Regions from separate parts of the Arthrobacter sp. NPDC080073 genome, predicted to be linked through region 3. Evidence: riboswitches for the same ligand, from Rfam matches in the RefSeq annotation. Region 3 holds a riboswitch; each other region holds the start of a gene.
What was found. Region 3 has a riboswitch for thiamine pyrophosphate ahead of AB0O52_RS15265 (ECF transporter S component). Riboswitches for the same ligand answer to the same signal wherever they lie in the genome.
Positions count from the first base shown of each region.

Region 1: linked by a shared signal. The riboswitch ahead of thiC (phosphomethylpyrimidine synthase ThiC) and the one ahead of AB0O52_RS15265 (ECF transporter S component) in region 3 are both predicted to bind thiamine pyrophosphate.
Region 2: linked by a shared signal. The riboswitch ahead of thiD (bifunctional hydroxymethylpyrimidine kinase/phosphomethylpyrimidine kinase) and the one ahead of AB0O52_RS15265 (ECF transporter S component) in region 3 are both predicted to bind thiamine pyrophosphate.

Region 1 covers NZ_JBFBKR010000009.1:113,466-122,946, reverse strand. The annotation lists gene AB0O52_RS12510 (alpha/beta hydrolase) at 1-145, shown strand, start outside; gene thiC (phosphomethylpyrimidine synthase ThiC) at 146-1,975, opposite strand; TPP riboswitch at 1,971-2,078, opposite strand; gene AB0O52_RS12500 (amidohydrolase family protein) at 2,172-3,293, shown strand; gene AB0O52_RS12495 (VOC family protein) at 3,344-4,222, shown strand; gene AB0O52_RS12490 (hypothetical protein) at 4,293-4,736, shown strand; gene rpsP (30S ribosomal protein S16) at 4,932-5,354, shown strand; gene AB0O52_RS12480 (RNA-binding protein) at 5,356-5,598, shown strand; gene rimM (ribosome maturation factor RimM) at 5,726-6,289, shown strand; gene trmD (tRNA (guanosine(37)-N1)-methyltransferase TrmD) at 6,291-7,121, shown strand; gene rplS (50S ribosomal protein L19) at 7,409-7,768, shown strand; gene lepB (signal peptidase I) at 7,847-8,524, shown strand; gene lepB (signal peptidase I) at 8,525-9,472, shown strand; gene AB0O52_RS12450 (ribonuclease HII) at 9,469-9,481, shown strand, end outside.
Region 2 covers NZ_JBFBKR010000009.1:22,519-31,999, forward strand. The annotation lists gene AB0O52_RS12015 (glutamate-5-semialdehyde dehydrogenase) at 1-119, opposite strand, end outside; gene proB (glutamate 5-kinase) at 116-1,306, opposite strand; gene obgE (GTPase ObgE) at 1,296-2,885, opposite strand; gene rpmA (50S ribosomal protein L27) at 3,030-3,293, opposite strand; gene rplU (50S ribosomal protein L21) at 3,354-3,662, opposite strand; gene thiD (bifunctional hydroxymethylpyrimidine kinase/phosphomethylpyrimidine kinase) at 4,083-5,603, opposite strand; TPP riboswitch at 5,595-5,691, opposite strand; gene AB0O52_RS12045 (Rne/Rng family ribonuclease) at 5,838-8,981, opposite strand; gene AB0O52_RS12050 (vitamin K epoxide reductase family protein) at 9,451-9,481, shown strand, end outside.
Region 3 covers NZ_JBFBKR010000013.1:46,840-56,320, reverse strand. The annotation lists gene AB0O52_RS15280 (UDP-N-acetylglucosamine 1-carboxyvinyltransferase) at 1-1,055, opposite strand, end outside; gene AB0O52_RS15275 (energy-coupling factor transporter transmembrane component T) at 1,185-1,988, opposite strand; gene AB0O52_RS15270 (ABC transporter ATP-binding protein) at 1,985-3,619, opposite strand; gene AB0O52_RS15265 (ECF transporter S component) at 3,619-4,248, opposite strand; TPP riboswitch at 4,323-4,459, opposite strand; gene AB0O52_RS15260 (NUDIX domain-containing protein) at 4,651-5,397, shown strand; gene AB0O52_RS15255 (DUF4235 domain-containing protein) at 5,449-5,709, shown strand; gene mnhG (monovalent cation/H(+) antiporter subunit G) at 5,706-6,107, opposite strand; gene AB0O52_RS15245 (monovalent cation/H+ antiporter complex subunit F) at 6,097-6,375, opposite strand; gene AB0O52_RS15240 (Na+/H+ antiporter subunit E) at 6,372-6,938, opposite strand; gene AB0O52_RS15235 (Na+/H+ antiporter subunit D) at 6,935-8,554, opposite strand; gene AB0O52_RS15230 (Na(+)/H(+) antiporter subunit C) at 8,551-9,006, opposite strand; gene AB0O52_RS15225 (Na+/H+ antiporter subunit A) at 9,003-9,481, opposite strand, start outside.

The DNA.
Region 1 (9,481 bases), on a different contig from region 3:
GATCGCCGGCTACTTGCAGGAAACCGGCGCCCTCCACCGCGTTGCGGCTGGAGGACACCGGCCTCATGACTCAGTCGAAGGAGACCGGATCATCCGTTCCTTCATCGCGGACGTCAGCCGCGCCGGATCAGTCCAGGCTTCCTGATCAGTTCAGGCTTCCTGACGTCGTTCCGGGCTTTCCTGCGGGAACCTCGAGCTCGGGCAAGTAGACCTTGCCGCCCGATGCCAGGAACTCCTCGCTCTTTTCGCGCATTCCGCTGTACATTTGCGCAATGGCGGCCTGGGAATCCGCGGAGCCGTACTCGTCGCGGATGTCCTGGCTGATGCGCATGGAGCAGAATTTCGGTCCGCACATGGAACAGAAATGCGCCGTTTTGGCCGGTTCTGCGGGGAGCGTCTCATCGTGGAACGATTCCGCGGTGACCGGATCCAATGACAGCGCGAACTGGTCACGCCAGCGGAACTCGAAGCGGGCCTTGGACAGGGCATCGTCGCGTTCGTGGGCGCCGGGGTGTCCCTTGGCAAGGTCAGCGGCGTGGGCGGCGATTTTGTACGTGATTACGCCGGTCTTGACGTCGTCCTTGTTCGGCAGGCCCAGGTGTTCCTTCGGGGTGACGTAGCAGAGCATCGCGGTTCCGTGGCGTGCGATCTCCGTGGCGCCAATGGCGGAGGTGATGTGGTCGTAGCCCGGAGCAATGTCGGTCACGAGCGGGCCGAGTGTGTAGAACGGGGCGCCGTCGCACAGCTCCTGCTGGCGCTCGACGTTCTCGCGGACGAGGTGGAACGGGATGTGCCCGGGGCCCTCGACCATGACCTGCACGTCGTACTTCCACGCCCGCTTCGTGAGCTCCGCGAGCGTGTCGAGCTCGGCGAACTGCGCGGCGTCGTTGGCGTCCGCCGTCGCTCCCGGGCGCAAGCCGTCGCCGAGGGAGAACGCGACGTCGTACTTGGCGAAGATTTCGCAGAGCTCGTCGAAGTGGGTGTACAGGAAGTTTTCTTCGTGGTGCGCCAGGCACCAGCCCGCCATGATGGAGCCGCCGCGGGAGACAATGCCCGTCACGCGGTTGGCGGTGAGCGGCACGTAGCGAAGCAACACGCCGGCGTGGATGGTCATGTAGTCCACACCCTGCTCGCACTGTTCAATGACGGTGTCGCGGAAGATCTCCCAGTTGAGCTTGTTGGCTTCACCGTTGACCTTCTCAAGGGCCTGGTAAATGGGCACGGTGCCGATCGGCACAGGGGAGTTGCGGATGATCCATTCGCGGGTGGTGTGGATGTCGTCACCCGTGGACAGGTCCATCACGGTGTCCGCGCCCCATTGCGTGGCCCACTGCAGCTTGTCCACTTCTTCGGCGATGGAGCTGGTGACCGCGGAGTTTCCGATGTTGGCGTTGATCTTCACGAGGAAGGCCTTGCCAATGATCATCGGTTCGGATTCGGGGTGGTTGATGTTGTTGGGAATGATGGCCCGGCCGGCGGCCACTTCGCTGCGGACCAGTTCAACATCGCAGTTCTCGCGAAGTGCCACGAACTGCATTTCGGGCGTCACGATCCCCTGCTTGGCATAGTGCATCTGCGTCACGGTCTTGCCGTCGACGGCGCGGCGGGGCACCGGCTGTGCGCCCTTCCACTCAGCGGAGGCGGCGCCGCGGCGCACGGCCGACTTGCCGTCGTCGAGCAGGTTCCGTTCGCGGCCGCTGTATGCCTCGGTGTCGCCGCGGGCCTCGATCCACTCGCTGCGGAACGGCTCGAGGCCCACCACCGGATCACTTCCCGGCCCTGCGGTGCGGTACACCTGGAAAGGCCCGTTGGCCTGGCCGTTGGGGGATGGTTCCAGGGCGATTTCCGTGACGGGGACCCGGATTCCCGTCTTCGTGTCTTCCAGGAACGCGAGGGAATGCGACTTGAGGGATTGGGTCACCTCTTGCGCCGATCCGTTTTGGGTAGGGCTCAGCTGTGTTTCTTTGGTGCTCAAAGGATTACTCACTTCCTTCGCCGGCATTACCCGGACAGGTTCAACGGTCGCAGGCTGCGTCAGCCCGATCTCAGCCCTTGCAAGGGCCCCCGTGTGGTCGTAGACGAAGCTACCACAGCTGTTGGTAACCGGGAGAGATGTGACCGAGGACGAATGTGACCGAGCCGGGAACGGCGTCGGAGTTTAAGGTGGAATCATGGCGGAAATCATCGAGTTCAGCGGCGCTGTCCTCACGGGACCGAAAGAAGAACGGCGCGGTCTCTGGTCGGTCGACGGACGGTTGACCTTTTTGCCGCCCGCCGCTGCGCCCGACGTCGTCCTGGACGGATGGGTGTTGCCCGGCCTGGTGGATGCGCATTGCCATGTGGGTCTGGGCAAGGGCGGAGCGGTGGACGATGAGACTGCCCGACTGCAGGCGGCGGCCGACCGGAACGCCGGGACCCTCTTGATCCGCGACGCCGGATCCGCAAGCGACACGCGCTGGCTGCAGCGCCGGACGGACATGCCCAGGATCATCCGCGCGGGCAGGCACATTGCCAGGCAACGCCGGTACATCCCCGGACTGGCCGAAGAAGTCGAGCCGGAGGACCTGGTGGAGGCGGTGCGCAAACAGGCGCGGTTCGGAGACGGCTGGGTCAAGATCGTAGGGGACTGGATCGACCGTTCCGCCGGGGATCTCGGCCCGTCTTTTCCGGCCGCCATCGTCAAGGACGCGATCTCGGCAGCACATGCCGAGGGAGCCAGGGTGACTGCCCATTGCTTCGCCGAAGGGACCATTGACGACATGCTCGACGCCGGCATCGACTGCATCGAGCACGCCACCGGCCTGTTGCCGCATCACATTCCCAGGCTCCTGGACCAGGGTGTGCCGATCGTCCCCACCCTCATCAACATTGCGACTTTTCCGGACATTGCGAAGCAGGCGGAAGCGAAGTTCCCGCGTTACGCCGCCCACATGACCAGGCTGTGGGAACGCAGGCATGAACGCGTCGGCGAGGCATTCGACGCCGGAGTGCGGGTGTACGCCGGAACCGACGCCGGAAGCGTCATCAAGCACGGCCGGATCGGCGAGGAAATCCTGGAACTGCACCGTGCAGGCCTTCCGACAGGCGCTGCCCTTGATGCCGCCTGCTGGTCCGCCCGCGAGTGGCTGGGTGCCGACGGCATCAGCGAAGGTGCCAGTGCCGACGTCGTGCTCTACCCGGAGGATCCCCGGGCGTCCCTTGAGGTGGTGCTGAATCCGCGATGCACCGTGCTGAGGGGCATATTTCAGGAAGTGGCGGGCATTAGGAATAAATTGAAGCTTCAAGTAATTTAGATGTATAGAGGTTGCCGAAGGGCGGCGCCACAATAAACCGGGAGTTTCACATGACCATCACATCCAGCCAGGATCTTCTTCCTGCCGAACTCACCATGGGTACCGTCATGCTCAAGGTGGGGGACATGAAGCTCATGGGCGACTACTACCAGCGGGCACTGGGGCTGGATGTCGTCGCCGAACAGGATGGCGGACTCTACTTCGGCAGGCTCGGCAAGCCGTTGGTGCACCTCGCGCCGGCCTCCGGGCTCCAGATCCCGGGTCGCGGGGAGGCTGGGCTCTTCCACACAGCCTTGCTCTTCGAAGACCAATCCTCGCTCGCCGCAACTGTTGCCTCCGCCGCGCAGTACGAACCCCACGCCTTTGTCGGCAGTGCGGACCACTTGGTCAGCGAGGCCTTCTACTTCACCGACCCCGAGGGCAACGGCATCGAGCTCTACTACGACAAGCCCCGCGAAGGTTGGGAGTGGAACGGCAGTTCGGTCGTCATGGACAGCCTGCCGCTCCCGCCCCAGCGCTACCTCCAGCAATACCTGAGCGAAGCGGCGGTTACGGGCCAGCATGAGGCCGGCGCCGGCGTCGGGCATGTCCACCTCCAGGTGGGCGATGTGCAGACGGCCCATGACTTCTATGTCGACACCCTGGGCTTCGAACAGACCGCAGGGTGGCACGGGCAGGCCCTGTTCGTCTCCGCAGGCGGCTACCACCACCACATGGCCATGAATGTCTGGAACAGCCGCGGTGCAGGTCCCCGTAAGGACACGCTCGGTCTCGGCGAGGTGGTCATCGAGGTGCCGTCAGGTGACGACGTCGGCGCGCTCGCCGACCGCCTCAAGGTTGCCGGCATCGGCTCCCACCACACCGGCCGGGAGTTGCGCTTCGAGGACCCGTGGCGCAACCGGCTGCGGGTCGCCGTCCGCTACGCTTGATCCGACGGCGTGGCGCATTTCGGCCGCCGCGCCGCAGCTCCGTTGCCACGAATGAATGAGAGTACTTTCCATGGGCTTTGCTGAAATCTTTGTTGCCACCCACGATGAAGCACTCAAGAGGGCCGCTGCCCTGGAGAAGGGCAGTGACGTATCCGGCGCCGCTGTACGGATCCCGGGGATCAGCGATTTTGAAGTAGAACAACTCGGCGACCTCGCCGGCACGGCCGTGCACGCCGCCGGGGCCGACTATGAGCTCGCTTTGGTGGACGTCACCAGCGACGCCTTGCTGGGCGTCCCCGAAGCCATGGTGCGCGCCCTGTCCGAGCTTCTCAGCTATGAGACCGAGGGCGAAGGAAGCATCCTCGACGACGTCGCCGAACGCTGGGCGGCCCAAGAGGACATGCCCTTTGATGCCCAACAGTCCCGCCTGTATGTCCAGCAGTTGGCGGCGCTCGCAAGCGACGTCGAAAAGGCCGAGCGGGCCGGCCTCTATGTCTGGTCCGCAGACCAGTAACCACACAGTAAACCCGCCGCACGGGCCGCGCGTTCGAAATACCGTCCGCCATCTGGCACAATAGACAGGTACTCGATCCGCGCGGCCCCTCTCTCCGTGTGTGCATCTTGTCCTTGGAACCCTCAAGTATGGCCCGCCCCACGGGTGCAGAACGACGGGCTCAACCCCGTTTCAGAAACAGGAGTGACCACAAAAGTGGCCGTAAAGATTCGCCTTAAGCGCTTCGGTAAGATGCGCGCACCGTACTACCGCATCGTCGTCATGGACTCCCGCGCCAAGCGCGATGGCCGTGCGATTGAAGAAATCGGCAAGTACCACCCCACCGAAGAGCCCTCGTACATCGAGGTTGCCTCCGAGCGTGCACAGTACTGGCTGTCCGTCGGCGCCCAGCCGACCGAGCAGGTTGCCGCGATCCTCAAGATCACCGGTGACTGGCAGAAGTTCAAGGGTCTCCCGGGCCAGGAAGGCACGCTGAAGACCAAGGTCGCCAAGCCTGCTTTCGTTGCACCGGAGAAGGGTTCCGTCATCATCCCGGAAGCCATCACCAAGAAGGCCAAGCAGTCGGAAGCAACTGAAGCTCCCGCTGACGCTGAAGCAGAGACCACCGAGGCTGAGTAAGTTGCTGGCAGAAGCGCTCGAGCACTTGGTCCGTGGGATCGTTGACAGCCCTGAGGACGTCAAGGTCAGTGCCAAGAACAACCGCCGCGGGGAATCCCTCGAGGTGCGCGTTCACCAGGACGACCTCGGACGGGTGATCGGTCGCCAGGGTCGCACCGCACGCGCTTTGCGCACTGTGATTGCGGCATTGGCGGGCGGCGAGCAGGTCAGGGTCGACGTCGTCGACACCGACCGTCGCCGGTAAACGCGCTCAGCAATACTTGTCTTAGATCCGGCCCCTTCACCAGATTATGGTGGAGGGGCCGGATTGTTTTACGAGCAAACCCCAGCCTGGTCCTAAGCCGGCCCAGCCAAGAAATCAGAGGAACCCCATGCAGCTCCAGGTTGCCCGAATCGGCAAGCCCCACGGAATCCGCGGCGAAGTCACTGTCCAGGTGCTCACCGACGCCCCCGGCGATCGCTTTGTCCCGGGCACCGAATTCGTGGTGGAGCCGGCGAAGGCCGGTCCCTTGACCATCACCAGCGCCCGGTGGAACAAGGACATCCTGTTGCTCGGTTTCGAAGAGATCTCCACGCGCAACCAAGCCGAGGAGATCCGCGGCGCGAAGCTGTTCATCGAGACGGAAGAGCTGGAAGAGGACGACGACGAAGGCTGGTACGAGCATGAGCTCGTAGGCCTTGAGGTCCGTGTCGGCTCTCAGACCGTTGGCAAGGTGACCGCACTCAACACCATGCCGGTCCAGGACCTGCTGGTCATTGAAGACACGGACGGCAAGGAAATCCTGGTGCCTTTCGTCGAAGAGATCGTGCCCGAAGTCAACGTCGAGGACGGCTATGTGCTGCTCACCCCTCCGCCGGGCCTCTTCGAACTGAACACCGACGCTTCGGCTTCCGATACGGAAGAGGACGACGCTGAGACACAGGATGACGCCTAAAATGCGCATCGACGTCGTCAGTATCTTTCCCGAGTACCTGGCGCCGCTCGAGCTTTCCCTCATCGGCAAGGCCCGTCAGGACGGGCTTCTGGAGCTGAATGTCCATGACTTGAGGACCTTCACCACGGACAAGCACCGCACGGTGGATGACACTCCGTACGGTGGCGGTGCGGGCATGGTCATGAAACCGGAGCCCTGGGCCCAGGCCTTGGAATCCATCGCCAATGCACGGGCTGGCGTAACTGAGGGTTCATCGGACGGACCGACGACGAAGCCGGTCCTGATTGTCCCGTCGCCCGCGGGGGAGCGCTTCAACCAGGCCCTTGCCTATGAGCTCGCCGAGGAAGAGCAGCTCGTTTTCGCCTGCGGCCGCTATGAAGGCATCGACGAGCGCGTCATGGAGTGGGCTGCAGAACACTTCACGGTCCGCCCGGTCAGTTTGGGCGACTACGTCCTCAACGGCGGTGAGGTTGCAGTCCTGGCCATGGTCGAAGCCATCGGGCGGTTGCTTCCGGGCGTCGTCGGAAATCCGGAATCGTTGGTGGAGGAATCCCATTCGGACGGCTTGCTGGAGTACCCGGTCTACACGAAGCCCTCGTCATGGCGCGATCGTGACGTGCCCGCTGTCCTTTTGAGCGGCAACCACGGCAAAATCGCCCAGTGGCGGCGGCACGAACAGTTCCGACGCACGGCGGAACGCCGCCCGGACTTGCTCGAAGAGTTCGACGCCGGCCACCTGACGCGTGCGGACCGGACGGCTTTCGGTGAACTCGGGTACGACGTCGTCGACGGCCGCTTGCGGCGCCGCCCGGACAGCGACCTCCCGGACTGAACCTGCGCCGTCGGGCAGCTTCATCCTCCACCTGACCGCAAGAACCGCCCCGCATTCCCGGGATTGGCCGGAACTGGCGGGGTATGGCAGAATTAACCCTTGTGTCTACTGGGTTCGCGCCTGCCACAGGGGGAGCGTAACCAACAGCCTGACAATCCGGAACCACCAATCAGTGGCGGTACTGGAGAAGAAAATCTTCGGCGGTAATTTCCGGACGGCCTTGCGCCCCGGGCTTGCCCGCCGTGACCCAAAGTGGATGACCTGTGGCGTTCACCAGGAGTGGATTAATGCATATCCTCGATAGCGTAGATGCAGCTTCGCTGCGTAACGATGTTCCCGAGTTCCGCGCGGGTGACACCATCAAGGTTCACGTGAACATCATCGAAGGCAAGAACTCCCGTGTCCAGGTCTTCCAGGGCTTCGTCCTGGGCCGCCAGGGCGACGGCGTTCGTGAAACCTTCACGGTCCGCAAGGTCTCCTTCGGTGTCGGCGTAGAGCGTACCTTCCCGGTGCACTCCCCGATCATCGACAAGATCGAGGTCGTCACCAAGGGTGACGTCCGCCGCGCCAAGCTCTACTACATGCGCGCACTGCGCGGCAAGGCTGCGAAGATCAAGGAAAAGCGCGACTTCGCCACCGGCAAGTAGGTCTTTCGACCAGCAGCGGTTCCTGGATTCGTGTCCGGCCTGCGCCGGAGAAATCCGCAACGCAACAAGAAACGAATCATGGACCACGCAAAACGCCAGCCCCGGAAACAGGGCTGGCGTTTTGTTTTGCTCGCGTTTGTCCTCGCCGTCGCTATCAGCGGGCTCGTTCGGTCCTTGTGGCTCGATGTCTACTTCATCCCCTCCGAATCAATGGAGCCGATCCTGGGCACCGGAGACCGCATCCTCGTGTCCCGGACTGATTTCGCCGCAGAGCCTATTCGCCGTGGAGACATCGTCGTCTTCGACGGCAGGGGAACCTTTGCTCCGCTGAACAGCGGCAAAGGACCGTTTGCCGACGCCGTGGCTGCCACAGGCCATTGGCTGGGGCTGACGGGAAGCGACACCACATACGTCAAACGTGTCATCGGGCTTCCCGGAGACCACGTCGTTTGTTGTGGCACCGATGGCAAACTCACAGTGAACGGTCAGCCGCTTGAGGAACCCTATCTGTATCCGGGCGACAGGCCGAGCGAACAGAAGTTCGACGTCGTCGTTCCCGGTGACCGATTGTGGCTCATGGGGGACCACCGTTCACGATCGGCCGATTCGCGCAGCCTTCTCGGCGCGCCCGGCGGAGGAATGGTGCCGCTCGAGCGTGTCATCGGGCGTCCGGTCCGGATTATCTGGCCGCTTGATAGATTTGCAGAACTACCTCGCCCTGCGCAGGCCGGTACAACCTCGAAGAACGGACAATAGATGCCCGAGACAACTCCCGGGAAGCCGGAACGGCACGACGACGACGCCCGGCTCCTGGACGCACCGTCCGCTCCCGCCATGGATCTTGCGGCGGACGACGCCGATCGGGCTCCGGAGAGCGAGGCAGGTTCGACAACACCCCAGCCCGGGGAGCATGGGTCTCCGCGCCGCGCCGCACGGCGGGGTTCGGGGCCGGAACCGGGCGAAAGCGACCGCTCCGGAACTGCCGGCAAAACCCACGGCAGTCCGTTCCTCGGCTGGCTCCGGGAAATCGGCACCGTGGTGGTCATCGCGATCGTCTTGTCGTTCCTTATCAAGACCTTCCTGTTCCGTGCTTTTTTCATTCCCTCTGAGTCCATGGTCAACACCCTTGACGTTGACGACCGGATCTTCGTCAATCTGCTGGTCCCGCAACCGTTCGCACTGGAGCGCGGCGACATCGTGGTCTTCAAGGACACACAAGGATGGCTTCCACCCACGCAGAAGGCGACGCCCGGGCCCTTCAAATGGTTCCAGGACGGCCTTGTCTTCGTCGGGCTGCTCCCGGACGAGACCAATCAGCACCTCGTCAAGCGCGTGATCGGCCTGCCGGGGGACAGGGTCTCCTGTTGCGACAGTTCCGCGCGGGTCAGCGTCAACGGCACGGTTCTCAACGAGAGCTACATCAATCCTGCCCAGATTCCCATGGCCAAGTCTTTCGATGTAGTGGTCCCGGCGGGCAAAATTTGGGTTATGGGCGATAACCGCAATAACTCGGCCGACTCCCGCGAACACCAATCAGTCAACGGTGGTTTCATCGACATCTCCGACGTCGAGGGCAAGGCCACGGTTATTGCCTGGCCCATCAACCGTTGGCAGATCCTCGACAACCACTCCGAGGTCTTCCGCAACGTTCCCGCGCCGTCGCCCCAGAACACGGCTTCACCCACGGCTCCAGCGGGTAAATGATGGCTCCGG
Region 2 (9,481 bases), on a different contig from region 3:
ACTTGCTCAGAGGTGAGCGGCGCGGTTCCCAGCTCCGGAGTTTCCGGCACCTGGGCGGCATTGCCGGCAGCCAGGGCGTCAGTCATCACAGGAGAATCAGGGGTAAGGGCCTCAGTCATTCTCCAAGTTTAGTGGAGGGGGACCCCTGAACCAGCACGAGGTCGTCAACATGAACAATTACGCGGTCATACCCGCGGCCAAGGTCCTTGGCGAGTTCCTTGGTTGAACGGCCCAGCATGCGGGGAAGCTCTTCCGCCGAGTAGTTCACCAGTCCCCTGGCAATCACGGCGCCCTTGGCAGAAACCATCTCCACGGGATCGCCGGGCTCGAAGTCTCCCTGCACCGACGATATCCCGGCTGGCAACAGCGAGGTGTGTCGGTCGCGCACGGCCTTGACTGCGCCGTCGTCGAGCACCAAACGGCCCCGAACCGAGGCAAGGTGGGCCAGCCACAGCAGGCGGACGGGTTTGCGGTTGCCGTTGATGGCGAACCAGGTTCCCACGTCCTCGCCTGCCAGTGCGGCCGCGGCATTGGCCGTGGAGGTGACGAGGGCGTGGATGCCGGAGCCTGCGGCAATGGACGCCGCCTCCACCTTGGTGGTCATGCCCCCGGTCCCGACGCCGGCCTTGCCGGCCTTGCCGATAGTCACCCCGACGAGGTCAGCGGGACCGCTGACCAGCGGAATGCGCTTTGCACCCAACGACGGCGGACCGTCGTACAGCGCATCGACATCGGAAAGCAGGACCAGCGCATCCGCCCGCACCAGGTGCGCCACCAAAGCGGCCAGGCGATCGTTGTCACCGAAGCGGATTTCGTGGGTTGCCACGGTGTCGTTTTCGTTCACGACGGGTACGACGCCGAGGTTCAGCAAACGGTCCAGCGCACGGTAGGCGTTGCTGTGCTGCGTGCGCCGCATCAAGTCATCCGCAGTCAACAGGACCTGGCTGACCGTGACCCCGTGCGCAGCGAAAGCCTGCGAATAGCGCGCCATCAAAAGCCCTTGGCCCACGCTGGCCGCGGCCTGCTGTGTGGCGAGGTCCTTGGGACGCTTGGCGAGGCCGAGCGGTGCGAGACCGGCCGCGATGGCACCGGAGGAGACCAGGATGATCTCTGTCCCGGAGTTGCGCTTTTCGGCCAGGGCGTGGACGAGCGCCGTCAACGCCTTTTCCGAGATGCCGCCTTTGATGCTCGTCAGCGAGGACGAACCCACCTTGACCACGATCCGCTTGGCGCCGGCGAGTGCCTGGCGTTCGGCGGCGTCGTCGCCCTCAGCGACTTCAGCGATGCGGGCCGTGCTAGTCGTCATTTTCGGCTTCCAGGCCGCTTTCCTTCAGGGGCTTGGGGAGACGACGGCCGCTGACGGACTCGGTCCAGATGCCCGCCTTGCGCTCGGCTTCGAGCTCGGCGCGTGCTGCAGCCTTTGCCTCGCGGCGTTCGATCTGCTCATCGCGCTTCTGCGAACGGGTGGGGCGGTCACCGATGTCGGCAACACGGATGTCCGTGCCTCGGGGCGTCGCCAGGAGTTCGGCACCCGCCATCATGGTGGGCTCCCAGTCGAACACGACGCCGTCCTCTTCGCCGATCACCACGGTGTCGCCCGGGACGGCACCCATCTTGAACAACTCGTTTTCGATGCCAAGCTTGGCCAGCCGATCGGCGAGGTAGCCGATGGCTTCTTCGTTGGTGAAGTCGGTCTGCTTGACCCAGCGGACCGGCTTCTCCCCCAGCACGCGGAAAAGCGGCTCGAGGTTCTTTTCCTCGCGGCGGATCGTGAAGCCGGACTCGTTGACGGCACGCGGACGCAGGACGGGCGCTGCGACCTTGGGAGGCGCAGCGGCAACGGCCTTGCGGGCGGCCATGACAATCTCGCCCATGGCGAAGCTCAGTTGGCGCAGGCCTTCGTGGCTCGTGGCCGAGACTTCGAAGACGCGGTAGCCGCGCTGTTCCAGTTCGGGACGGACAAACTCGGCCATGTCCCTGCCGTCAGGCAGGTCCACCTTGTTCAGGACAACAAGCTTGGGGCGTTCGTTCAGGGGGACGACTTCGCCGTCAACGCCGGCGTAGCTCATGTCCACGGCGTACTTGTCGAGCTCTTGCTCGATGATCGCAAGATCCGAGAGCGGGTCCCTGTCCGCTTCCAGGGTTCCGCAGTCCAGCACGTGCACCAGCGCCGCGCAACGCTCCACGTGGCGCAGGAAGTTGTGGCCCAGGCCCTTGCCTTCGCTCGCGCCCTCGATCAGCCCGGGAACGTCTGCAATGGTGAAACGGACGTCACCGGCCTGGACCACGCCAAGGTTGGGGATCAGGGTGGTGAACGGGTAGTCGGCGATCTTGGGCCGCGCCGCTGACATTGCCGCGACGAGGCTGGACTTACCCGCGGAGGGGAAGCCAACCAGCGCGATGTCTGCGATGGACTTCAACTCCAGGACGATGTCACTGGAGTCGCCTTCAATTCCGAGGAGGGCGAAACCGGGGGCACGGCGCTTCTGCGAAGACAACGAGGCGTTGCCAAGGCCGCCCTGGCCGCCGGCGGCAGCAATGAATTCGGTGCCCTCACCTACGAGGTCAGCCAGGACGACGCCGTCCTTGGTCTTGACCACAGTGCCGTCCGGCACGGGAAGCACGAGGGTTTCACCGTTCTTGCCGCCGCGCCAGTCGCCCATGCCGGGGCCACCGTTGGTTGCGTGCCGGTGCGGTGCGTGGTGGTAGTCAAGCAAAGTGGTGGTCTGGGCATCGACGCGCAGGATGACGTCGCCCCCATTGCCGCCGTTGCCGCCGTCGGGTCCGCCGAGGGGCTTGAACTTCTCGCGCTTAACAGAGACACAGCCGTGGCCGCCTGTTCCGCCGGATACGTGAAGTACTACCCGGTCTACGAAGGTCGCCACGTGTTTCTCCTCTATGTGGAAATTACTGCTTGAAGTGCGCGTTGCGGGCTGATGCGCCGCCGCCCGCCCTACTAAATTCTAGTGCGGTTAAAAACACAGATGGAGCGGGCCATACGGCCCGCTCCACCCGTTCAGAACGTGTTGTTACTCTGCAGCTGCAGCAGCAACGATGTTCACTACGCGACGGCCGCGGCGAGTACCGAACTCAACCGCACCTGCCTGCAGGGCGAACAGGGTGTCGTCGCCACCGCGGCCGACACCGGCGCCCGGGTGGAAGTGGGTGCCGCGCTGGCGGACGATGATCTCGCCTGCGGAAACGACCTGGCCACCGAAGCGCTTTACGCCGAGGTACTGGGCGTTGGAGTCACGACCGTTGCGAGTGGAGCTCGCGCCTTTTTTATGTGCCATTTGAAATGCCTGCCTTTAAATTCTGGGGAACCTGTTGAAAACCTGAACAGCAACCAGTGGTTACTTGATACCGGTGATCTTGATCTTGGTCAGTTCTTGACGGTGACCCTGGCGCTTCTTGTACCCGGTCTTGTTCTTGAACTTCTGGATGACGATCTTCGGACCACGGAGGTCTTCGAGGATCTCAGCCGTAACCTTGACCTTGGCCAGATCCGCAGCAGCGGAGGTGACCTTGTCACCGTCCACCAGGAGCAGTGCGGGCAGCTCAAGGGTGCTGCCGGCTCCACCGGGGACGCGGTTCAGGGTTACGTAGTCTCCAACGGAAACCTTTTCTTGGCGGCCGCCTGCGCGGACAATCGCGTACACCACTTGGGCACTCACTTCTCTCGACGTTTATTACTAAATTTGCGTGCGGAACCCCGATCCGAAAACGGGCCTGGTTCACGCTGTGCCTCAACGCCGTGGACTCCGGTAGGGAATCCATGAGTCATCCCTCGAATAGTTCCAAATGAAAGGTCAGTTCCAAATGAACGGTTTCTGGGGGCATAACCCAAGTGTTGGCGTAAGCACCGAAGATCTAGATTACGCTAGTTTCGCCTTCGGCTGCAAATGAGGCCAGGTCCGGAGGCTGCCACGTGATGGCTGCCACAGACTGGCTATGCCGCCATCCGGTACCGTGCCCGTCCACCTTACCCTGCCGGGCGGGAAAAGCCCGGATCCCCACTCCGACACGCTGCAGCGCCCTCCGGCACAGGCCTTGTTCCCATCCTTCCGCGACAGGAACCGGGTTCAGCCGTGCAACCTTGGAGCATCGAAGAACGCCGTTTCATAACGGCAGGACTGGGTGAATGCCTCCATCATCGCGGTGCGCTCCGCAGGCGTTGCTGCCTGCGCGGCGGCATCCGTGATGTCGATCGCCTTGCGGGTGGCCTCGGCAAACGCCTCGTCCGCGTAGGTGCGCAGCCAGTCCGCGTAAGGGTGCTCCTCCGACGCTCCCGCCTGCCTGTAACCATGGTGGAGCTGCTGGCCCACTTCGGCGTACAACCAGTAGCAGGGAAGGATGGCAGCCAGCAGGACGGCATAGCTGCCCGACGCCGATGCCGCCAGCAAGTGGTCGACATAGGCCTTGGTGACCGGGCCTAACCCTCCACCTACCTGGCGTCCGCTGAGCCAATTCCGATGCAGCTCGGACTCGACTTCAAGGCACATTTGCGAGCCGCGGGCCCAGAACAGCTGTTCGCTTTCGCTTGGAGCGAGGGCGCTTGCCCGCGCCAGGACACGGGAATAGCCGTTGAGATAGATGGCATCCTGCGACAGGTAATAGCGGAACTGCGCTTCGCTGAGCCCGCCGGACTGCAAGTGCCGTATGAAGTCCAGGCCATAAATGGCCGCGAGTTCCGTTTGGGCGGCTTCCCACATCCGGACGGCAAAATCCCCCGGTTGAAGGGAATGCCGGAGCCCGTGGAAATGATGGATCGGCCCGTTGCCCTTCCCCACCTCCAGCACCCCGGACTGGGTCAGCGCCTCCTGAAGCCACGGCTTGACCACACGCAGGGCGGACTCCCATTCGCCGGTCCGCGCCTTGGCCGTCGCCATCGCCGACGACAGGGAACACCCCGTGCCGTGGCTATTGCGGGTCTCCACCCGTTGGCCGGCGAATTCCACCACGTCCTGGCTCAGGACTCCCCCGGTGTTGACGAGGGCGTCGGGGCAGCCCGCTCCCTGCAGATGGCCGCCCTTCACCAGGACGGTGTTCCCACAGGCGGCAGCCAGGCGTTTGCCTTGCTCCAATGCCGATGCCCAGTCAGTGGCCTCAGGTTCGCCTAGCAGCATGGCCAGTTCCGGAAGGTTGGGGGTCACCAAGTCAGCCAGGGGCAGAAGTTCCAGCAGTGCGGCTTCAGCGGACTCCGCCAGGAGCCGGTCGCCGCTGGTGGCGATCATCACCGGGTCCAGCACGACGACGGCGGGACGGGCCTCCCCGAGCCAGCGGCGGACCTCGTGGATGACCGCCGCATCCCCGAGCATGCCGATCTTGACGGCATCAACGGTGATGTCGTCGCTAATGGCGTCCAGCTGCTGGCGCAGGAACTCCACGGGTGGAACATGGACAGCAGTGACTCCCTGGGTGTTTTGTACGGTGAGCGCCGTGATGACGGCCATGCCGTAGCCGCCGTTGGCCGCGATGCTCTTGAGGTCTGCCTGGATCCCGGCGCCACCTGAAGGATCCGAGCCGGCAATGCTCAGGACCCTGGGGATAGGGCGCTGGACGGCCTTGAGCGGGTAGACGGCTGATTGCGCCGGAACAGTCATGCGAGACATCCCTTCGCCGGTGCTAACCGGACAGGTTCAACGGGTCTGGTCTCAGCCGGCTTGGTGCGCGGCACCCCGTGTCAGTCCCCAAGCTTAACCCGGATCACGCCCCGCCCGCTGAAACCGCCCTTTGCAACCGCTGCAGGGAGGTCCGGTCGCTTGGCCTGCAACGCAGAAGCCCCGGCGGTTTCCACTGGAGCGGGAACAGCCGGGGCTTCGGACAGGGTATTGCGCTTAGAGTTCGGACTTGGGCACGCCGACTCCGAGGATGATCGGTTCCGCTGCCGCCGTCGGCTTGGCCGGAGCGGCGTCCGCCGCCTTTGCCTCGTGCGCGGCCCCGCCGGAGGCGGCCGCGGCGACCTCGTGGTGCTCCACGTTGGTGGCGTTGGCGGCACCCTGGGCCCGGCTGGCACTACGGTTGCGGCGGCCTCGGCGTCCACGCGGACCCGTCTCCGGGGATTCTACGGGTGCAGCGGCAGCCGGGGCCGCTGCGGGCGCTTCCTTGGTTTCTGTCGCGGTCGCCGCGGTGTCCGGAGCTTCTCCCAGGCCAGCGAACGCCTGTGCCAACAGATCCAGGCTCATGGCAGGCGCCCCACTCGCCGGTTCCTCTTCGTGGTGGACGAAGGGCAACGCCACTTCCTCGCCGCCGAACCGCAGCACAGGCGTCGAACGTTCCTCGCCACCCGATGCAGCGGCGGGAGCCTGGACCGGGGCCGCAGGGGCCTGGACCGGGGTCGCTTCCGCTACGTGCCCGTCGGCGAGCAATTCGGCCGCATGGTGGAGCTCGTCGTCGTGCAAGTGGGCAGCGTGGGCGGCAGCCGCAATGGTGGCAAGGGCGGCGCGGGTGGCTGCCTTGCGATTCGGGTCAGTGGATTCCACGGAGTGGACCTGCACAGGAGGGGTCATCGGGAGCTCAGTAGTCCCCTGCCCCGTGCCCCTGCCGCGGCGGCGCTTGCGCTGTTCCGGGCGGACGGCCGGCTGTGACTCCGTACGCGGGTGGTGGTGTTCGGCGGCCACCACGTTGGCCCGACGGTGCTCCACCGGCTCGTCGTGCGTGACGATTCCGCGCCCTCCGCACGTTTCGCACTGCTCGCCGAAGACCTCTAGCAGGCCGGTGCCCATGCGCTTGCGGGTCATCTGGACCAATCCGAGCGACGTCACTTCGGCGACCTGGTGCTTGGTGCGGTCCCGGCCGAGGCACTCGACCAGCCGGCGCAGCACGAGATCGCGGTTGGATTCCAGGACCATGTCGATGAAGTCGATGACGATGATTCCGCCGATGTCGCGCAAGCGCAGCTGGCGGACCACTTCCTCGGCAGCCTCGAGGTTGTTCTTGGTGACGGTTTCCTCGAGGTTGCCACCGCTGCCGGTGAACTTCCCGGTGTTGACGTCAACAACCGTCATGGCCTCGGTACGGTCGATCACGAGCGAACCACCGGAGGGCAGGAAGACCTTGCGCTCCAAGGCTTTGTGGATCTGTTCGTCCACGCGCCAGGCCGAGAAGATGTCCTGATCCGAGGTCCACTTTTCGAGGCGTCCCACCAGGTCCGGCGCCACGTAGGTGACGTAGGCCTCGATGGTGTCCCAGGCTTCGTCGCCGGAGACGATGAGCTTGGAGAAGTCCTCGTTGAAGACGTCGCGGACAACCTTGATGGTGAGGTCCGGTTCGCCGTACAGCAGTTCCGGGGCCAGGATCTTGGTGGATGTGGACTGGCTTTCGATGCCTTCCCACTGGGCCCGCAAACGGTTGATATCGTGCGTCAGCTCTTCCTCGGAAGCGCCCTCGGCGGCGGTGCGGACAATGACGCCCGCGTTCTCCGGGAGGCGATCCTTGAGGATCTTCTTCAGGCGGTTGCGCTCCACGTCGGGCAGCTTGCGGGAAATACCGGTCATTGAACCGCCGGGCACGTACACAAGGTAGCGGCCGGGCAGCGAAATCTGGCTCGTCAGGCGTGCGCCCTTGTGGCCCACGGGGTCCTTGGTGACCTGGACCAGCACGGAATCGCCGGACTTCAGGGCGTTTTCGATGCGGCGCGGCTTGCCTTCCAAAGTGACGGCATCCCAATTGACTTCACCGGCGTACAGCACGGCATTGCGGCCGCGTCCGATGTCGACGAACGCGGCTTCCATCGACGGCAGCACGTTCTGGACCTTGCCCAGGTACACGTTGCCGATCAGGGAATCCTGCTGTGTCTTAGACACGAAGTGCTCCGCGAGGACGCCGTCTTCCAGGACGCCGATCTGGATCCTGTCGTCGCGCTGGCGGACGATCATCTGGCGGTCCACGGACTCACGGCGGGCCAGGAATTCGGCCTCGGTGATGACCTGGCGGCGGCGGCCGGTCTCGCGGGACTCGCGGCGGCGCTGCTTCTTGGCTTCAAGGCGGGTGGAGCCCTTGACGCTCGTGACGCGGTCGGAGCCGCTAGTGGACTCGACGTGTGCGCGGGGAGCACGAACACGGGTGACCGTGTTGGGGGGATCGTCGTCTCCGCCGCCGGTCAGCTCCAGGTCCTGGTCGCCACGACGGCGGCGCCGACGACGGCGGGAGGTCACGCCTTCTTCGAGCGCTTCCTCGGTACCGGCTTCTGCCTCGTCATCGGACTCCGCGGACGTTTCTTCTCCCGCGGCTTCATCACGCTCGTTGCCCCGGCGTCCACGACGCCCACGGCTACGACGGCGCCGGCGGCTGCCGGCTTCGTCCAGTTCGTTGTCCTCGGAAACGTCCTCAGCGTCAGCCTGCGGTTTTTCTTCGACGACGGCCGGCCTGGCAACCGCGCTCAAGTCCGGCGCCTGGAAGATCATGGACGTGACGGACGAAGGTTCCAGGAACAGCGATGCGATCGGGCTTGCAGCTTCCGCCTCGACGGCCGGCTCCTCGGTGGTTTCCTCGGGCGCAATCTCCGCAGCCGGGAGTTCCACACTGTTGTCCTCGGGGGCAACCCCGAGAGCGGGCGGTTCAACCGGGGCTTCTTCGGCGACGGGCTCGGCGCTCTTTGCCCTCGTCGTACGACGGCGGCGGACCGGCTTCTCGGGGGCGGCTTCGGCCTCTGCAGCCATTTCAGTTTCGACGACGGCTGGAACCTCCGGCGCGTCGCCACCTTCCGTGGAAGCTTCTTCGGCGAAACCTGGCAGCGGCTCGGAAGTTTCGACCTTCTTTCGAGCCCTGGTGCGCCGGACTGGAGCCTTGGGCGCTTCGATGTCCGTCGACTCGGCGGGGTGCTCAGCGTCGGCTGCGGCAGCTCCGGCGTCGGGGGCTTCATCCGCGGCGACCGTCTTCGGTGCCGCCTTGCGGCGGGTGCGGGTGACCTTTTTGGGTGCTTCAGTGGTCTCGGTGGACGCCGCATCTTCGGCGGCGGCTACAACTTGCTCATTATCCATATGTGGCAACACTCCTGCCCTTGCGCAACCGCCACATCCGGTGCCCAGAGGGGCAATATTGTCAAAACCCGCAGGCGTTGACAGAAGTCAGTAGTAGTCTTTCCGGTTCGCACCAGCATGGGGGTGCGGCATCCACGGAAAGCCGGCTTCGCTCCAAACCCGTTGTTCTAATGCCACAACCAGGTGCCGTCCATTGCCACTGCGGCCCTACCGGGGATCATTGGATCCTGGGCATGCCCTGCATATGACTGGCGGTCTTGGGAACAAGATACCGGACCGGATTCCGCATGTGGATCGGCTTCCGGCCATGTTCATTCTCTCACACGCCCGCACCCCCGGCAGGAAACACGCCCTGAAGGCTTCCGTGCCGCCGCCGACGCTGGACGCGTCATCCAGCCGTCGCGGCTAGAATCCTCCCATGAGCAGTCCCCGGTCCTGCGCCGGGCCATCCAGAAAAGGACAGCCAACCATGCCGAGCCCTGCCAGCCCGAACCTGGCCA
Region 3 (9,481 bases):
GAGATGTCGAGCTGCTGGCCCATCTGCTCAAGTGTGGCCAGTTCGATCTCCATGAATTCGATGGGGACCCGGCAGACGGTCACCTCCGAGTTGGTCACGATGCCCGCGGTGATGAGGCTCATGGCCTCGATCGGGTCTTCGGACGGGAAGTACTCAATGTCGACGTCGATCGCCGGGCGGCCAGTGATCTTCAGGGTGGTTGTCCCGATGCCGTCGATCACGACACCGAGCCCCTGCAGGTAGAAACAGAGGTCCTGCACCATGTAATTGGGGCTGGCATTGCGGATCACGGTGGTACCGCTGCGGTGCGCGGCGGCCATGATGGCGTTCTCCGTCACGGTGTCACCGCGCTCCGTGAGGACAAAGGTGCGGTGGTCGGCGTCGGCCGGCGGGGCCTGCACGGAATAGAAGCCGGACTTGGCCTCCACCGAGAGTCCGAACTGCCGCAACGCCTGCATGTGCGGTTCCACGGTTCGAGTCCCAAGATCGCAACCGCCGGCGTAGGGCAGCTGATACGAGGCCGCTTCATCGAGGAGGGGGCCCAGCAGCATGATGACGCTGCGGGTGCGGCGAGCAGCCTCCACGTCCATGGAGGCGAGGTCAAGGGTTTCCGGGCGACGGATGCGCAGGTCGTTGCCGTTCAGCCAGGTGCACTCGACACCGATGGAGGTCAAAACCTCGACGATCCGGTTGACTTCCTCGATCCGGGCCAGCCGGCGCAAGGTGGTGGTGCCGCGGTTGATGAGGCTCGCGCAAAGCAGAGCGACGCCGGCATTCTTGCTGCTGTTGACGTCCACGGAGCCGGAGAGCGTGCGTCCGCCCTCCACGCGCAGGTGGGTCATCTGCCGTTTGCCGACTTTGACGATGGTTCGCCCAAAGATCGACTCAAGGCGTTCGATCATGCGGAGGCTGAGATTCTGCTTGCCCTGTTCCATTCGGGCAATGGCGCTTTGGCTGGTGCCCAGTTCCGAGGCGAGCTGCCCCTGTGTCCAGCCCTTTTCACTACGGGCGTCGCGAAGAAGGAGACCTACATGTTCGGCAGTCGGTTGCGTCATAACCAAAAAATATCACAAATGGTCTATCGACCGAAGGTCTTGTATTGCAACACTCCAAATCTAGGGCATGATAGTCGTCTCGTGCGATATACACGTTGTCAAGGGTTGACAGCTGCCCCCGTAAGCAAGCTAGCCCTGCTTCAACCAGACGAAGTGCCAGGTACCTGCCCATTGAGCGGCCAGTACGGCCGCGGCTGCGATGAACAAACCGCCGGCCAGGACCCAAAGGTCCAGGCGGCTGTAGGTGGATTCGCGCGCCCAGGTCCGGCGTCCACCGCCGAAGCCGCGCGCTTCCATGGTCACAGCCAAGCGGGACGCCCGACGGATCGCCTGGACCAACAGCCCGAAGCTTTGGCCGAGCATGGCCTTGAAGCGTTGCGGCGGGCTCCCGTGCGAGCCGACACCCCGCGCGCGCCGTGCCATGCCGATGGTCTGCCACTCCTCCGCCATGAGCCCCACGAGCCTCAGCGCGGCCAAGGTGCCCAGGACAAAACGGTGCGGCAGTTTCGCCTTCTGCGCCAGGGCGTCGGCGAGGTCGGTGGGGTCGGTGCAGCTCATCAGGAGGATGGCCGGCAGTGCGATCGCCAAGCCGCGCAGCATGAACCCGAGTCCCAGCTGAAGCGAGCCTTCGCTGATCGACCAGATCCCGACGTCGAGCAGTATCCTGCCGCTGTCGGCCGACAGGATCGCGGTGCTCCAGCCGCCAAGCGCTGCCGCCATGATCAGGGGCCAGCCGCGCTGCCACAGCAAGCGCACGGTGAGCCCCGCTAGGGGGAACAGCGCCAGTTCGCCGAGGAGCGCCGTCGAGGCGGACACCAAGTCGATGGACAACGCCAACACCAAGGTGATCAGAAAGACAGAGACGAACTTGGCCAGCGGATTCGCGCGTGTCAGGAGGGCATTATTGCCGCGCAGGGTCAGGGCTTCCCTCATGCCGCACCCGCTTCCTGCCGGGCCCCGCCTTGGAACGCGGGCTCGAGCCGCATCTCGGTGCCGCCCAGGACAGCGCTGAATTCCTGGTCGTGGGTCACGGAAACCACGGACGTTCCGGCGTCGAGCAGTTCGGACAGGAACGACGCAAGCTCGGCCCAAGTGTTCGCGTCCTGGCCGAAAGTCGGTTCGTCCAGCACCAGGACGCGGGGGTGGGCAGCGAGCACCGTGGCCACGGACAGCCGCCGCTTTTCACCCCCGGAGAGCGTATAGGGATTGGCGTCCACGAGATGCCCCAGCCGCAACCGCTCCAGCAACTCGTCCACCCGATCCTCGCCGTGGCCAAGGTGCTTGGGGCCGAACATGAGCTCATCAAGCACGCGGCCGGTGACGAACTGGTGCTCGGGCTCTTGGAACACGGTCCCGATGCGGGAGATCAGCTGCTGGGCTTTCCACTTGAACGGATCGGTTCCGGCGCCGTCACTGAGCCCGACGGCGGCAGTCACCGTACCGGACACCGGCGCCAACAGGCCGGCTAGGGTCAAAGCGAAGGTCGACTTTCCGGCCCCGTTGGGGCCCGTGATGGTCAGCGCCTGCCCGGCGAAGACTTCGGCGTCGAGCCCGGCCTGCACGGGAAGGGGCGGGATGGTTTTGAACCCCCGGCGCCGCGGCCGTTCGCGTGATACCGCGAGCTCCTGGGTGGCGAGCAGCAGCTCTCCCGCGCTCCCCGCCCCGGAGCCTGCGGTTGTTCCGGAGCCTGCGGCTCTTCCCGAACCGGCTGCTGTTCCGGAACGTGGCCGGGTGGCCGGAACGTACCCGGGCACCCAGACGCCCGCAGCAGTGAGCATGTCCCTTGCTTGCGCCAGAACGGTGTCCGGATCGCCGTCCAGGAGCATGCCCGGCGTGGACGCTCCCTCGGAGGACGAGCTGCCCGGCTGGAGGACCACGATCCGGTCCACGAGGTCTTTCCAGACCGAGACCCGGTGCTCCACCACCACCAACGTGGCGCCTGTCTTGTCCAGGCAACGGCCCACGGCATCGCGGACTTCCAGCACGCCGGCCGGGTCCAGGTTGGCGGTCGGCTCGTCCAGGAGGATCAGGCCAGGGCGCATCGCCAGGATTCCGGCCAGGGCAAGGCGCTGTTTCTGTCCGCCCGAGAGGGCCGACGTCGGGTGGTCGGGCGCAAAGTTGCCGCTGGCACTATTCCGCAGCCCGACGTCGTCGAGCGCTTCATGGACCCGCTTCCAGATCTCTTCCCGCGGCACGCAAAGGTTCTCGGCGCCGAACGCGACGTCGTCGCCCAGCCGGGAAAGCACCACCTGGGTTTCGGGATCCTGCTGCATGAGTCCGGCACGGCCCCGCCGGGCCTTCGGCGAAACGCCGTCCACCAGCAACGAGCCGGTCTCATCGGCGTCGTCACCTTCCTCGCCCAGCACGCCCGCGAGGGCATGCAGGAGCGTCGACTTGCCTGCGCCCGAGGGGCCAAGCAGGAGCACGCGCTCGCCTGGGCGGATGTCCAGGTCCAAGGCGTGGATGGCCTGCGTGGTGCGGCCAGCGTGCCGCCAGCCCCACCCTTGCGCGGAAATGGCGGCAGGTCGCACCACAGCGGAGGTGCCGGAATCAGGACTGGGCATCAGGAAAAGACAGGCTCCGAGGCGGCCTTGCGGGACGCGAACGCGCTCAGGACACCGGTCTTGGCCAGGCCGCGGGTCGCGATCCAGGCCAGGGCACCGGCGATGACGGCACCGGAGATCGTGCAGAACACGATGTACGCGAGCTTGTCGCCGGGTTCGTAGGCGATGTTCCAGCCCCACGGCAGGAAGGAGTCGTTCAGACCGCAGAAGAGGCCCGCACCGGCACCGGCCAGCAGCGACACCGGTAGGTTGAACTTCTTGTACATGAAGGCTAGGAAGATGAGTTCCGCGCCGAGACCCTGGAGCAGGCCCGAGATCAGGACCGTGGTGCCGTACTGCGAACCCATGATGAGTTCACTGGTGGCGGCAACGGTCTCGCAGAAAATCGCCGCACCGGGCTTGCGGACAATGAGCATGCCCAGCACTGCCGGAATCATCCAACCGCCGGCGATCAGGCCGCTCAGCGGAGGGTAGCCCGCGGACATAGGCGTGGCAACCAGAGCCATCTGGTCCCACGCCCAGAAGATCACGCCACCGGCGATCGAGATCAGTGCCGCCACGACGATGTCCACGACGCGCCAATTGTAACCAGGCTTGGTGAGGCCCGGCCTTGCAGAAATACCAGTCATTTTGTCCTCCTGAGGAACAGGAGGGGAAAGTGTTTCCGGTTGCCTGCGGGCGGTTTCCGCCACGCCGGTCCGGACACTATGAGAACTCGACTCCCTTGCGCCGGTACTAGCCGGATCAGGTTCGAGGGTCTGCGGCTGTCCGCACTCTCAGCGCCCGTCCTCCGTGCCGCATTGCTGCGGGCCCGACGGCGGCGCTCCCCTGTCGTTATCAATCCACCCTTTTGGGCGTGGTTCAGTTTACACCTTGACGGGGTTGCGGGCGCTGTGCCGGAACGAGTAACGACGGATTCTGCTGGATCACTCGCCGGGTGGGCGCAGGCCGGCCCGGAATGGCGCGGGCGGCCGCAGAAACTGGGAGAATGATCCAGCAGAATGTGACGCAGCGCGGGCAAAGGAGCGGTCTTGGCAGTCATTAGCGAAGTGAACAGCACCACGGTGGCCGAACCAAGGCTCGCCGCGAGCGTGATCCTGGTCCGCGAGACCCCCGGCCACGCAGTTTCGGCAGGCCCGGAGATACCCGCGGATGCCGGGCGCGTGCTGGAAGTGTTCGTCCAGCACCGGGTGACCACGATGGATTTCGCCGCCGGCATGGTCGTCTTTCCCGGGGGACGAGTGGACCAGGCGGACAGCTCCGGCTGGGACTTCGCGGACGACGTGGCCGAGCGGCACGCCTCGGCATGGCACCGGAGCAGCATAGCCGTCGAGCCTTCTACCGCCCGGTTCAACGCCGGCCGGGTGCTGGCGGCCGCGCAGCGCGAGGTGTTTGAAGAGGCCGGGCTGAAGCTCGACGCCGGCACCCTCCGCCCGTGGGCCAACTGGGTCACCCCGGCAGACCAACCCAAGCGCTTCGACACGTACTTCTACCTTGCCTGCCCGCTTTCCGGTGCCGGCCCAAAGCACCAAACCACGGAAGCGTCATCGTCCTTGTGGATGCCGGTCCGCGGAATCCTGGACGCCGAAGCCACCGGAACCCTCAAACTTATGCCGCCCACGCTGGCGTTGCTGGATGAGCTCCTCGCCCTCGGCACGGTGGAAGCGATACTGGCGGAGGACCGTGACATCGTGCCCGTCCGCCCGAAGCCAGGAGCCCTGGAGGAGTTCTTCCGGCTGAGGCGCCAAGCGCCATCCGTTGCTCCGGAACTGCCCTGAAGTGGGGTTAGGCTGGGGACAGTCCTGTTTCGTCCCGCAAGGAGTCCCGGAATGAACCTCCTCATCAAACTGTTCGGCACTGGCGTGAGCATCGGTGCAGGCTTTGTCGGCACCAAGCTCGTCAATGCGTTGTGGGAAAAGTCCACAGGCAAGAAGCCTCCCAAGGGTCACGATGACATGGAGGCAAGCCTGCGCTCGGCTCTGACCTTCGCCCTGATTTCGGCGACTGTCAGCGCCGTCATCCAGGTTTTCGCGAGCCGCAGTACCCAGCGCGCCATCTCGCGCTTCTCGAAGACGCAGGACATCGTCTAGGACTCTTCTTGAGCCTCCTCCGCGGCCCGTTGACCGGCAGCCCGCAGCACCACGGCCTCGAGTTCGTCGATGCTGAGCAACTCGGGGTGGAGGTGCTTGGTGCGGTAGCCAGCGCGGCCCACCATGTGTGCGGACACGGGCACTGTCAGCAATTGGAAAATCCAGGCGACGGCAAGGATCGGCCATACCCACCATTCGCGCATCTGCAGCCCGATGGCCGCCAAGACGAGGAACAACCCCAGCACTTGCGGCTTGGTAGCTGCGTGCATGCGGCTCATCAGGTCCGGGAAACGCAACAGCCCGATTGCTGCCCCCAATGACATCAGCGCTCCCGCTATCAGCAGGACCGCAGTAACGGCATCGATGACGCCATCAACTCCCGTGGCATTAGGAGTCATTGACCTGTCCTCTCCGATCGGCCACGAAGCGGGCCACCGTCACCGAGCCAACGAACCCGATCAGCGTCAGTGCGACGAGCAGCACGAGGTTGTTGAGGTGCCTGTTGACCGCCATGTCGATGGCCAACGCGGCGCCCAGTATGGCGAGCAGCACGTCTGAGGCGAGCACTCGGTCCAGCAAGGAAGGCCCGACGGCGATCCTGTAGATCGCGCCTGCCGCCGCGAGGCTGAGAATCACCGCCGTAACGATGAGCACGATGTCTTTCACGAACCAGCTCCCCTCGTTGCAGGCCTGCCTTCGGCCTGGAGTGCGTCCATTTCCGCGCGGGTACCCATGATCCGGATCAGCGAGGCCTCCGTATCCTGGACTTCCTTGCGCAGCTTGGCGGTGTCCGCATCGTTGCGGACATTGAGCCCGTGGATGTAGAGCGTGGACGTGGAACGGTCCACCTCCACCACCAAAGAACCCGGAATCAGCGAAATCACGTGCCCGGTGGCGGTCACCATGAGGTCGGAACGGCTACGCAGGGGAACCGCGACCACGGCGTTGGTTACCGAAGGCCCTCGGAAGACCGCCAAGTACATGACCTGGAAGCTCGCGGCCACCACTTTGCCAAGGAACACCACGGCGAAGGGAATGGCGCGCAGCACGTTGAATCGTCCGCTGAGCTCTACGGGAGGCAAGTAGAAGATCCTGGCTACCACCACCGCGATCAGCGCACCGAACACCAGGTTGCCCGGGCTGAAATCCCGCCAGAGCGCACCCCAGACAACCACCAGCCAGACGAGCAGGGGCAACTCGGTGCGGAACGAAATCCGCTTGCGGCTCACTTGCCGCCTCCCTGCACAGGAGTCGGCGCGCCCGGCGAAGCCCCGGCGGGCGCGTCACCTTGCGGTGCAGCGATCTGCGGAACCTTGGCGCTCCCGCCGAGCACGGAATGGATGTAGGCCGTGCGGTCCAGCATCTGTTCCGCGGAGTTCCCGGCCAATTGGAACAGCGGACCGGCGAAGACGGTCAGCGCCACGCCGAAGACCACCAGTGCGGCCGTCGGCCCTACCATCGTCCGCGGAAGCAGGCCGATGGCTGCCGTGTCCTTGAGGGCCGCGGCCGGGTACTCGGCGTCTTCGGGCTTCCGCCAGAATGCGCGGTTCCAGACGCGGGCAATTGCCAGCAAGGTCAAGAGGCTGGTGACAACGCCGCCCACCACCAAGGTAATGGCCAGCGGTGTCCCGAGGGCAATGCCAGCCTGCAGGAGTCCGAGCTTCCCCAGGAACCCGGAGAAAGGCGGGATTCCGGCAAGGTTCATCGCCGGAATGAAGAACAAAAGCGCGAGAAGCGGAGACAGCTTCGCAAGCCCGCCCAGCCTGTCCATGGAGGAGCTGCCACCGCGGCGCTCGATCAAGCCAGTGACGAGGAACAGGCTCGTTTGGACCGTGATGTGGTGGGCCACATAGAAGACGGCGGCCGCGAGCCCGGCAACCGACGACATGGCCAGCCCGAACACCATGTAGCCGATGTGGCTGACCAAGGTGAAGGAGAGTAATCGTTTGATGTCGCTCTGGGCTATGGCGCCGAGAATGCCCACCAGCATAGTCAGGAGCGCCACCACCATGAGCGGGGCATTCAAGGTGTCGCCCGGGAAGAGCAGGGTCTCCGTGCGGACCATGGCGTAGACGCCCACCTTGGTGAGCAGGCCGGCGAAGACGGCGGTGACCGGTGCTGGCGCGGTCGGGTACGAGTCGGGCAGCCAGAAGGACAGCGGGAACACGGCAGCCTTTATGCCGAAGGCCACCAGCAGCATGACATGGAGCAGGTTCCTGGTGCCCGGGTCCAGTCCGCCCAGCTTGATCGCGAGATCGGCCATGGTGATGGTCCCGGTGGCTCCGTAGATCATCGCGATGGCGATCAGGAACAACACTGAAGAGACGACGGAAACCACCACGTACGTCACTCCGGCGCGGATGCGCGGGCCGGTGCCGCCGAGCGTCATGAGCACGTAGCTCGCCGTCAGCAGGATCTCGAAGCCCACGTACAGGTTGAAGAGATCACCTGTGAGGAAGGCGTTCGAGACGCCGGCCACCAGGATCAGGTAGGTCGGGTGGAAGATCGACACGGGTGCCTCGCGGTCGCCGTCGGCCATGCCCTGGCCGGTGGCATAGATGAGCACCGCGAGGCTGATGACGGAAGAGACCACCAACATGAGCGAGGAGAACTGGTCTACCACCATCACCACCCCGAACGGCGGCTGCCAGCCACCCAGGGTGACCGATGCGGTGCCCGTGGTCCATACCGAGGCAAGGAGCCAGAATTCCAGGAGCAGGGTAAGGGACAACAAACCGATGCTGACCGCGCGTTGGGCCAGCGGGTTCCTGTTCAAGGCGAACGTCAGTGCGGCACCGAGGATGGGAAGTACGACGGCGAGCGGCGCCAGGCTGGCGATGTTCACAGGAGCCCCCCTTCCTTGGCTGCTTCGGTGACTGCCGTGACCGGGAATTCGGACGTTTCCTCGGGAACCACGGAATCGTCTTCGGCGTCAAAGCTGGGCGTCTTCGCGACCCGGCGGTCCTCGGCGTCGTCCTGGATGTCGTCTTGGCGTGCCAACGCCCAGGTCCGGTAGATGATGCCGAGCATGAATGCCGTCACCGCGAAGGAAATCACGATCGACGTCAGGATCAAGGCTTGCGGCAAAGGATCGTTGTAGTCCCGCGGATCCGTCGATTTGCTGAAGAGCGGGGCAAGTCCGGCATATCCTCCCGTGGCGAGGATCAGCAGGTTGGTCGCGTTGGCAAGGAGCATGAGCCCCAGGAGGACGCGGGTCAGGCTGCGTTCCAGGATCAAATAGATGCCACAGGCGTAGAGCACTCCCATGACGATCAACAAGGTCAAGTTGACGCTCATGGGGTCCCCTTCCCGGGCGACGCGATTGCCGACGTCGAAGTGGTTGCCGACGTCGAACTGGCGGTGGGTGCTTCGGCGCGGGTGTCCCGTGAAGCCCTGGTGTCTCCGCTGGCGGTCTCTTCGAAGTGTTCGTCGATCTCGGCTCCCAAGCTGCGCAGCACGTCCAGGGCCAGGCCCACGACCACGAGGTACACGCCGATGTCGAAGATCGTGGAGGTCACGAACTTGATGTCACCGAACAGTGGTAGCCAGAACTCGATGATGGCGCTCTGGAACACCTGGCCGCCCAGGAGGAGCGGCACGAAGCCTGCTGCGGCCGCCGTCGCAAGACCGGTTCCCAGCAGCATGCCGGCACTGATCGGTGCGGCTTCCCGCAACTCGAACCGTCCGCCGGCGAGGTAGCGGATGGTCAGGGCGAGTCCGGCCGTGAGTCCGCCGGCGAAGCCGCCCCCCGGAAGGTTGTGTCCGGCCAGCA